DNA from 3 places in the Pseudomonas sp. F2 genome. Region 1 is predicted to be linked to each of the others. Evidence: predicted binding sites of a transcription regulator. Region 1 holds the regulator's gene; each other region holds the start of a gene.
The links. Region 1 encodes sigma-54, which starts transcription at its own class of promoters, with help from an activator protein. Its sites were predicted from a motif close to ANTGGCATNNANNTTGCTNT; they were not measured.
Positions count from the first base shown of each region.

Region 2: AC193Q_RS15820 (pilin) is a predicted target of sigma-54. The motif match lies at 1,167-1,186, and genes of this name have one in related genera.
Region 3: glnK (P-II family nitrogen regulator) is a predicted target of sigma-54. The motif match lies at 1,597-1,616, and genes of this name have one in related genera.

Region 1 is NZ_CM169904.1:5,486,803-5,490,077, reverse strand. It holds gene lptA (lipopolysaccharide transport periplasmic protein LptA) at 1-467, shown strand, start outside; gene lptB (LPS export ABC transporter ATP-binding protein) at 467-1,192, shown strand; gene AC193Q_RS24575 (RNA polymerase factor sigma-54) at 1,381-2,874, shown strand; gene hpf (ribosome hibernation-promoting factor, HPF/YfiA family) at 2,948-3,256, shown strand; gene ptsN (PTS IIA-like nitrogen regulatory protein PtsN) at 3,269-3,275, shown strand, end outside.
Region 2 is NZ_CM169904.1:3,531,840-3,535,114, reverse strand. It holds gene pilB (type IV-A pilus assembly ATPase PilB) at 1-1,006, opposite strand, end outside; gene AC193Q_RS15820 (pilin) at 1,235-1,675, shown strand; gene AC193Q_RS15815 (BON domain-containing protein) at 1,970-2,326, shown strand; gene AC193Q_RS15810 (DUF2845 domain-containing protein) at 2,560-2,856, opposite strand; gene AC193Q_RS15805 (DUF748 domain-containing protein) at 2,856-3,275, opposite strand, start outside.
Region 3 is NZ_CM169904.1:4,270,182-4,273,456, reverse strand. It holds gene AC193Q_RS19315 (YifB family Mg chelatase-like AAA ATPase) at 1-360, opposite strand, end outside; gene AC193Q_RS19310 (accessory factor UbiK family protein) at 1,144-1,404, opposite strand; gene glnK (P-II family nitrogen regulator) at 1,818-2,156, shown strand; gene AC193Q_RS19300 (ammonium transporter) at 2,194-3,275, shown strand, end outside.

The sequences.
Region 1 (3,275 bases):
ACGATCAGCAGCAACCTATCCGCATTCAGGCCGACGACGCCCAACTGGACGACAAGAATGGCATCGCCACCTATAAAGGTGACGTGATCATCACCCAGGGTTCGATGATCGTTAAGGGCAATACGGTGACCATCACCCGTACCCCGACCGGCGACATCGACGTGGTGACCTCGGTGGGTAACCTTGCCTACTTCGAGCAGTTGCAAACCCAGGGTGACACCAAGCCTGTACAGGGCTGGGGCGTGACGATCCAGTATCACGCCGCGCAAAACCGCGTCGTGCTGATCGACAAGGCCAAGGTTGTCGACAAGGACAACAACACCACCCAGGGCGAGAAAATCGTCTATGACACGGTGAGAAAACTGGCCAGCGCCGGTCGCGCTACCGGCAACAAGGTCACCGAGACGCGTCCGCGCATCGACATGGTGATCCAGCCGAAGAAGAAAACCGACGAGAAAACCCAGTAATGGCAACTCTGAAAGCTCAGCACCTGGCCAAGGCCTATAAAAGCCGCCAGGTCGTGCGTGACGTCAGCCTGTCGATCGACAGCGGCCAGATCGTCGGCCTGCTCGGCCCGAACGGCGCCGGCAAGACCACCTGCTTCTACATGATCGTCGGCCTGGTGCAGGCCGATCAGGGCCGCGTACTGATCGACGATCTGGACGTCAGCCACCAGCCGATGCACGGTCGCGCCAAGGCCGGTATCGGCTATCTGCCGCAAGAAGCGTCGATCTTCCGCAAACTGTCGGTGGCCGACAACATCATGGCCATCCTCGAGACTCGTCAGGAGCTCGACAAGGCCGGTCGTCGCAAGGAGCTGGAAAGCCTGCTGCAGGAGTTCCATATCAGCCACATCCGCGACAACCTCGGCATGAGCCTGTCCGGTGGTGAACGCCGTCGGGTGGAAATCGCCCGCGCCCTGGCGACCGCCCCGAAATTCATCCTGCTCGACGAACCGTTCGCCGGTGTCGACCCGATCTCGGTCGGCGACATCAAGCAGATCATCCATCACCTCAAGGCCAAGGGCATCGGTGTGCTGATCACCGACCATAACGTGCGTGAGACGCTGGATATCTGCGAGACCGCCTACATCGTCAACGACGGTCAACTGATCGCTGAAGGCGATGCGGCAACCATCCTTGCCAACGACCTGGTGAAGGAAGTGTACCTGGGCCACGAGTTCCGCCTCTAAAGCGCGAGCGCATTCGGCCAGCCGTCCGGGTGCTGTAACGTTGAAGCGCTTTTTTTATACGCTTTATTGTTACAGCGCTCTAGGCAAACACGACAGTTTCAGGCATATAATTTGCTTAAGTTTGGCGCTTCGGCGCCCTGTAGTGGATGGCGCATGCGCGCCGGCGAATAAGGTGTTAAGCCCCTGCCATGAAACCATCGCTAGTCTTGAGAATGGGCCAGCAGCTGACGATGACACCGCAGCTGCAACAGGCCATCCGCCTGCTCCAATTGTCGACCCTGGACCTGCAACAGGAAATCCAGGAGGCCCTGGAATCCAATCCGATGCTCGAGCGCCAGGAAGAAGGCGACGACTTCGACAACTCCGATCCATTGGCCGACAACGCCGAACAAAAACCCAACACCGAGATTCAGGAACCCTCCTATCAGGAAACCGCCCCGACGGTGGACAACCTGGAGGAAGGCGAATGGAACGAGCGCATTCCTAACGAATTGCCCGTCGATACCGCCTGGGAAGACGTCTACCAGACCAGCGCCAGCAGCCTGCCCAGCAGCGATGACGACGAGTGGGATTTCACCACCCGCACCTCCGCCGGGGAAAGCCTGCAAAGCCATCTGCTGTGGCAACTGAACCTGGCGCCGATGTCCGACACCGACCGCCTGATCGCCGTGACCCTGATCGATTGCATCAACAACCAGGGTTATCTCGACGAAACGCTCGAAGAAATTCTCGACGCCTTTGATCCGGAGCTCGACATCGAGCTGGACGAGATCGAAGCCGTTCTGCACCGCATTCAGCAATTCGAACCCGCCGGCATCGGCGCGCGCAACCTCGGCGAATGCCTGTTGCTGCAACTGCGTCAACTCCCGGCCAAGACTCCTTGGCTGAACGAAGCCAAGCGTCTGGTCAGCGACTACATCGATCTGCTTGGCAGTCGCGACTACAGCCAGCTGATGCGACGCATGAAGCTCAAGGAAGACGAGCTGCGTCAGGTCATCGAACTGGTGCAGAGCCTCAATCCGCGCCCGGGTTCACAGATCGAATCCACCGAAGCCGAGTACGTGGTGCCTGACGTGATTGTGCGCAAGGACAACGAACGCTGGCTGGTCGAGCTGAATCAGGAGTCGGTGCCTCGTCTGCGGGTCAATGCGCAGTACGCCGGCTTCGTGCGACGCGCCGACACCAGCGCCGACAACACCTTCATGCGCAACCAGTTGCAAGAGGCGCGCTGGTTCATCAAGAGCCTGCAAAGCCGCAATGAAACCCTGATGAAGGTGGCCACCCAGATCGTCGAGCACCAACGTGGCTTCCTGGAATACGGCGACGAAGCCATGAAACCGTTGGTCCTGCATGACATCGCCGAGGCGGTCGGCATGCACGAATCGACGATTTCCCGGGTCACCACGCAGAAATTCATGCATACCCCTCGGGGCATTTATGAACTGAAATACTTTTTCTCCAGCCACGTCAGCACCTCTGAAGGCGGTGAATGCTCATCCACGGCGATCCGCGCGATCATCAAAAAACTGGTCGCGGCGGAAAATCAGAAAAAGCCATTGAGTGACAGCAAGATCGCTGGTTTACTGGAGGCACAAGGCATTCAGGTGGCTCGCCGCACCGTCGCCAAGTACCGTGAATCCCTCGGGATCGCGCCTTCGAGCGAACGCAAGCGGTTGATGTAAGCCACGTTACAGCGTTCCAGTGGCAGGCTATCCGGCCTGCCGCTTTATGCACTGGCAACGAAGGAGAAGCTGTATGCAAGTCAACATCAGTGGACACCAACTGGAAGTGACCGAACCTCTGCGCACCTACATCAACGAGAAACTCGAACGATTGGAGCGCCATTTCGACAAGATCACTAACGTGCAGGTCACGATGTGCGTCGAAAAGCTCAAGCAGAAAATCGAAGCCACCTTGCATATACCCGGCAGCGAAGTGGTCGCCAACGCAGAAGATACCGACATGTATGCTGCGATCGACTCACTGACCGACAAGCTGGATCGCCAACTCAAAAAGCATAAGGAAAAGACCCAGAGCCTCCTTCAGGGCGCAACCGGTCGTTAACACTCCCAACCCATGATCC
Region 2 (3,275 bases), 2.0 Mb from region 1:
GCGACACGGTTTTCCCCGAGCCGGTCGGCCCGGTCACCAGAATCATGCCCTGCGGCTGCTTGAGCGCCGCCATGTACAGGTCTTTCTGCGCCGGTTCGTAACCCAATGCATCGATGCCGATCTGCGCGCTGGACGGATCGAGGATCCGGATCACCACTTTTTCGCCCCACAGCGTCGGCAGGGTGTTGACCCGAAAGTCGATCGACTTGGTCTTCGACAGGCGCATCTTGATCCGCCCGTCCTGGGGTTTGCGGCGTTCCGAGATATCCAGGCTGGCCATGACCTTCAGGCGTGCGGCGATTCGCCCGGCCAGTTGAATCGGCGGTTTGGCCACCTCGCGCAGGATGCCGTCGGTGCGCACCCGCACCCGGAAGTTTTTCTCGTAGGGTTCGAAGTGCAGGTCGGAGGAGCCACTCTTGATCGCATCGAGCAGCATCTTGTGCACGAAGCGCACGACCGGCGCGTCATCGGCGTCGAGCCCGCCGATGGCGTCCTGGCGGCTGTCGTCGACGGACTCGACATCCATGCCGTCGAGATCGACGTCGGCCATGTCTTCGAGTCCGCTGGCGTGGGTGTCGAAGAACTTCTCGATGGCCTCGGTGAGCTTGTCGTCCTCCACCAGAATGGCTTCGGTGCTCAGCCCGGTGCTGAACTGAATGTCATTGATCGCCTGATGATTGCTCGGGTCGGAAATGCCCACGAACAGTTTGTTGCCACGGCGCCACAAGGGCAGGGCGTGGTGCTGGCGCACCAGTTTTTCACTGACCAGGCCTTTGGGCTGGGTTTCCTTGTCCAGGCAATTGAGGTCCATGAAGGCCATGCCGAAATGCTCGGAAGCGATCTCGGCCACCTGTGAGCTCTTCACCAGTTTGTTCTGCACCAGGTAGCTGACCAGCGACAACCGATTGCGCTGCGCCTGTTGCCAGGCCTGCTGGGCGCTTTTTTCCGTGAGCAGTTCGGCCTGTACCAACTGCTTGGCCAGACCGCTCAGAGCGATGTCATTCATGGGAATTCCGGAAGCTGACAGTTCATGACTTATAGCCTAGTCAAGTGACAGCGCCAAACACCCCCGGTGCAGGTGACAAAAAGTGTCAGATAGTGCGGTTACAGGTTGTAGGAAAGCGCGATATCGCGCGTTTATGCCCAGCGCACGGGGTCTGCAGGCGGTTGGCATGGCCTGTGCTGAGCTCTTTGCAGATCATGAGATTCCGACTCATGCATGGAGAGCCTGTCTATGAACAAACAAAAAGGTTTCACTCTGATCGAGCTGCTGATCGTGGTGGCGATCATCGGCATTCTGGCGACCATCGCCCTGCCGCAATACTCCAAATACCAGGCCCGTTCGAAAGTGACAGCAGGTCTGGCAGAAATCAGCGCGCTCAAAGTGCCGTTTGAAGACACCATCAATCAAGGTACGGATCCGACGTTGACACTGGTGGCGGGCGGCGCTTCCGCAACCACGTCGAACTGCACACTCGCGGCCTCTGGAACGGCCTCGACCGGTGCCGGCTCCATCACGTGCACACTGGTGAACGCTCCTGGGCCGGTGTTGGGTAAAACAATCACGCTGACCCGTTCAGGGGCTGCAACGGGCGCCACCTCGGGTGTGTGGACCTGCGCAACGACCGTCAACCCTGACTACTCGCCAAAAGGTTGCACCGCCAGCGGCACTTGATGCGACAGCGCGAATGGCAAATGCCCCGACTTTCGGGGCATTTTCATTTCCAGAGCAGAAAAAAAGCTTTAATAATTTCAGCCAGTTAGGAACTTTCCAGAAAACCGCAAGTTGCATGTCGATAATGCGCGGGTCATGCAAATTGCATGATTCCGAAAATTTATCTAATTGGTAACTAGTTGATTTATAAGGGTTTATTGTCTTTGGAAAAGTTGGCACAGCGTTCGCAATATACCCAGTAACCCTGCTGACAAGACAACCAGCAGACTTTCCAGAAAAACAGGAGTTACTCGTATGAAGAAGTTCGCTATCACTGCCGCTGCTGCTACCGCGCTGACCCTGACCATGGCTTCCGGTGCCTTTGCACAATCCACCCAGGCTACTCAGGCTCCAATGACTCTGGCTGCTGGTGAAATGACCAAGGCTAAAGAAGCTACTTCCGATACCTGGATCACTACCAAAGTCAAAAGCGACCTGGTAACCGAAAAAGGCATTCCTGGTACCGACATCAAAGTCGAAACCAACAAAGGTGTGGTTTCCCTGTCTTCTGACGTCGCTGTCACCGAAGCTCAGAAAACCACCGCTGTGAACATCACCAAGAAAATCAAAGGCGTCAAAGCGGTCTCCGCTGACGGCCTGAAAGCCGAGTAAGGCATGACTTCTCGCCTGGACCGGGAGAAGACGCGACAGACGGGCCGAGCAATACGTCTGCCGCAACTTTAGAGTTCATGCGAACGGTCACACGGATGTGACCATTACGGGCCCCGGCACTTGTGTCGGGGCCTGTTCTATTTGCTAGAAGCAAAAGATCGCAGCCTCCGGCAGCGCCTACAGGGAATGCATTTCACTGTAGAAGCTGCCGGAGGCTGCGATCTTTTGATCTTTCAGTTACCGCGCTTGCTGTTGATCTGCCGCAGGCGATTGCCTTCAAAGCGCAGGTATTGATACATGCCGTTGCTCGGGCCGTAGGTCCATTCCTCGACCTGAAATTCTTCGCGGCGGTTGGCGCTGCGCTTGTAGCCGAGGACATCGCGGCTGACCGGTTCGCCACACTTCTGCAGCACTTCGCTGGCACGGTCGCCGAGACTGACCAGTTGGCTGCCACAACGCAGCGTGTCGGAGGCCAGCGCAGGGCTGCCGGCGAGCAGCAGCGTCAAAGCCACCCGCCATTTGCGGTTCATCATTCGGCGTCCAGATGCATTTGCGTCACGACCCGGCCATCGCTCTCAGCCTCGCCCAGATTGGCATCGATGAAGTACACCCGGTCGTCCGCCAATTGGCCTTTGTCGACGAGATAGTCCTTGATGCTGCTGGCGCGTTCCTGTCCCAACTGGCGCAGCAGAACATCGCTGGAACTCCAGAACTTGATCACGCCGTCACGCATTTTCGCCGTGCGTTCTTCCTTGCCCAGATCCTTCCATTCGGCCGGCGGCTGGGTTTTCAGACGCGTGCGGTAGATGCCTTCGAGCAACGGGCCTTTCTCGTTCTCCGGTACTTGCAGCAGGGAAGCCTGGGCCGGCACCTTGTCGCCACGGCGCTGGAGCATCTTGTAGTAATTGTACTGGTATTCGCGTTCCAGACGCTGTTCGGCCAGCAGCGG
Region 3 (3,275 bases), 1.2 Mb from region 1:
GCGCACCGGCCGCACCGCGCCGGACAGCGCCAGTTCACCGAGGCATTCCACCTCATCCAGCGTGAGACACGGCACCTGCACACTTGCCGACAGAATCCCCAAGGCAATCGCCAGATCGAACCGCCCGCCGTCCTTGGGCAAATCCGCCGGCGCCAGATTCAGGGTGATCCGCCGCGCCGGAAACTGCAGCCCGGAATTGATGATCGCGCTGCGCACCCGATCCTTGCTCTCCTTCACCGCCGCCTCGGGCAGGCCGACCATGGTCAGCGACGGCAGGCCGTTGGCCAGATGAACTTCGACGGTAACGGCAGGTGCATCCACGCCTATCTGGGCGCGACTGTGGACGATGGACAGGGACATGGTCGTTCCTTGAGCTGAATCGGGGGCCGCTTCCTGCGGGTTTTTGAAGGGTAGTCGGGGAAAGGGGAGCTGGCGCGCGCGAACTTTCACTGGATGTTGCGGGAGGAGGTCAACCAATTTCGAGGCGAAAAAAAACCGCCTTGAGTAGACGGTTTTCAGTTTGCAGGCTTCGGTGAGGCCAAGGCCTGCGTATCCTTTGCGGACACACTCGTGTATGTGCAGGTTATGCACGTTTTCACGTTGACGCAAGCACCGACATCATTTGTCCAAAGTCAATATCACCTTGAAATGATTGACTCATTAAGGTGTGAAACATTGCTTAATCACTTGATACAACTTGTTTAAGTCCCCTTCGAACTACCGGCATAACATCCCCGGCGACGATGCCCACTCCTCGAGTTTTCGTGAAGTGTGGTCGGGAGCTAAAGATTTCATGTTCCTCGACACGGTATGAGACCCGTGCCGGTGCTGTTTTTGGGGAACCCACACCCGGCCGCCTTGGCGGACACACTCGTGTGTAGTCCCGAAGATGTTCGTACGCCGGAAAGTGCATCGGAGGTTTGGCCCCACGCAAGGAGGGCCAAAGTATGTCCAAGTTTCTTAAACATAGGTGGCGCCTCGTCAGAATCGCGTTATGGGCTTTTCGCCTGTACGAGTTTCTGCGAGACCGTTGGAATAATTCGTTGTAGAGGATTGATCTGACGGAAACCGCTCCTGCCTCGGCGGGGGCGGTTTGATGTCTATTCGCAAACTTGAAGGCGTCTCGGCCCGGCGGCTGCAGTCTTACTCGGCCGGCGGCGTCAGCCTGGCTTCCAGTTCTGCGACTTTGGCTTCAAGGCTTTCAAGGCGGGCGCGAGTTCGAGCCAGGACGACCATCTGGCTATCGAATTCTTCACGGCTCACCAGATCCAGTTTGCTGAAAGCACTTTGCAGCAGCATCTTGAACTGGCTTTCGATTTCGGCTTTTGGCAGCGGGGTGTCGCCGCTGAACAGGCGGGAGGCAGTGCCGCTCAGGGCGTCGAGGAAGTCTTTGGGCGCGAGCATGGAATGTGTCCTGTAAACAGTGGCGCGCAGTGTATCACGCAGTGTCTATAGTCATTGACGCAGGCACGGATGCACGCTTTTCGCGCAAGCGGACGGACGGCAGCGCACCGTTGTTGTGCGTAACCGTCGGGCGTTTTTCGTGCAAACGCCTGTGGCAGCGGCCAAAGGATTGAAATCAGAGGAATTTGGCGAGATGGCAAGCTTTCTGCTTAGTCGGTAGTGACCCATGCACTGATGCAGTCGCTGTGACGAATGCAGTGCGGCAGGCGGAGCGGGGAGTTTCGCCGGCAGCGGTTAGCTGGCGTCAGTCGGGCAGGCAAGGCCGACGATGCGTTACAAAGCCAGGCACTGCGCTTAGACTTGAGTCGGGTTTGTTTTCCTGGGGCAAGTCCACCAATTCGGGAGAGAGTTTCATGAAGCTAGTCACTGCCATCATCAAGCCGTTCAAGTTGGACGACGTGCGCGAGTCGCTGTCCGAAATCGGCGTGCAGGGCATTACCGTTACTGAAGTCAAAGGCTTCGGCCGGCAGAAGGGTCACACCGAGCTGTATCGCGGCGCGGAATATGTGGTCGATTTTCTGCCCAAGGTGAAAATCGACGTGGCCATCGACGACAAGGATCTGGATCGGGTTATCGAGGCGATAACCAAAGCGGCCAACACCGGCAAGATCGGTGACGGCAAGATCTTCGTGGTCAATCTGGAACAGGCGATTCGCATCCGTACCGGCGAAACCGATACCGACGCGATCTAAGCGCCGCCACAAACCCAACGCCCCAGGAGAAAACAATATGACTCTGCGTAAATTCGCAGGGCTAGGAGCCCTGTTGTCCATCGTAATGCCCGGCCTTGCAATGGCGGCAGACGAAGTGGCGGCCCCGGTCCTCAATTCCGGCGATACCGCCTGGATGCTCACCTCGACAGCCCTCGTGCTGTTCATGACCATCCCGGGCCTGGCGCTGTTCTACGGCGGCATGGTCCGCTCGAAAAACATTCTTTCCGTGATGATGCAATGCTTCGCCATTACCGGTCTGATCAGCATCCTGTGGGTCATTTATGGCTACAGCATTGCGTTCGACACCACCGGCATGGAGCAGGGCGTCGTCAACTTCAACTCGTTCTTCGGCGGCATGGGCAAGGCGTTCCTCGCCGGTGTCACGCCTTCGAGCCTGACCGGCCCGGCGGCGCTGTTCCCTGAGGCGGTGTTCATCACCTTCCAGATGACCTTCGCGATCATTACCCCGGCGCTGATCGTCGGTGCGTTCGCCGAGCGGATGAAGTTTTCCGCGATGCTGATCTTCATGGGCATCTGGTTCACCCTGGTCTATGCACCGATCGCGCACATGGTCTGGTCCGGTAACGGCGGCCTGATGTGGGACTGGGGTGTACTCGACTTCGCGGGTGGCACGGTGGTGCACATCAACGCCGGTGTGGCCGGTCTGATCGCCTGCCTGGTATTGGGCAAGCGTAAAGGCTTCCCGACTACCCCGATGGCGCCGCACAACCTCGGTTACACCCTGATGGGCGCGGCGATGCTGTGGGTCGGCTGGTTCGGTTTCAACGCCGGTTCCGCTGCAGCGGCCAACGGCACTGCCGGCATGGCGATGCTGGTTACTCAGATTGCAACCGCTGCGGCTGCGCTGGGCTGGATGTTTGCCGAGTGGATCACCCACGGCAAGCCAAGTGCGCTGGGCATCGCCTCGGGTGTGGTTGCCGGTCTGGTGGCAATCACCCCGGCTGCTGGCACCGTGGGCCCGATGGGCGCACTGGTGATCGGTCTGGCGGCGGGTGTGGTGTGCTTCTTCTGCGCCACCACCCTGAAACGCAAGCTTGGTTATGACGACTCCCTGGACGCATTCGGCGTGCACGGTAT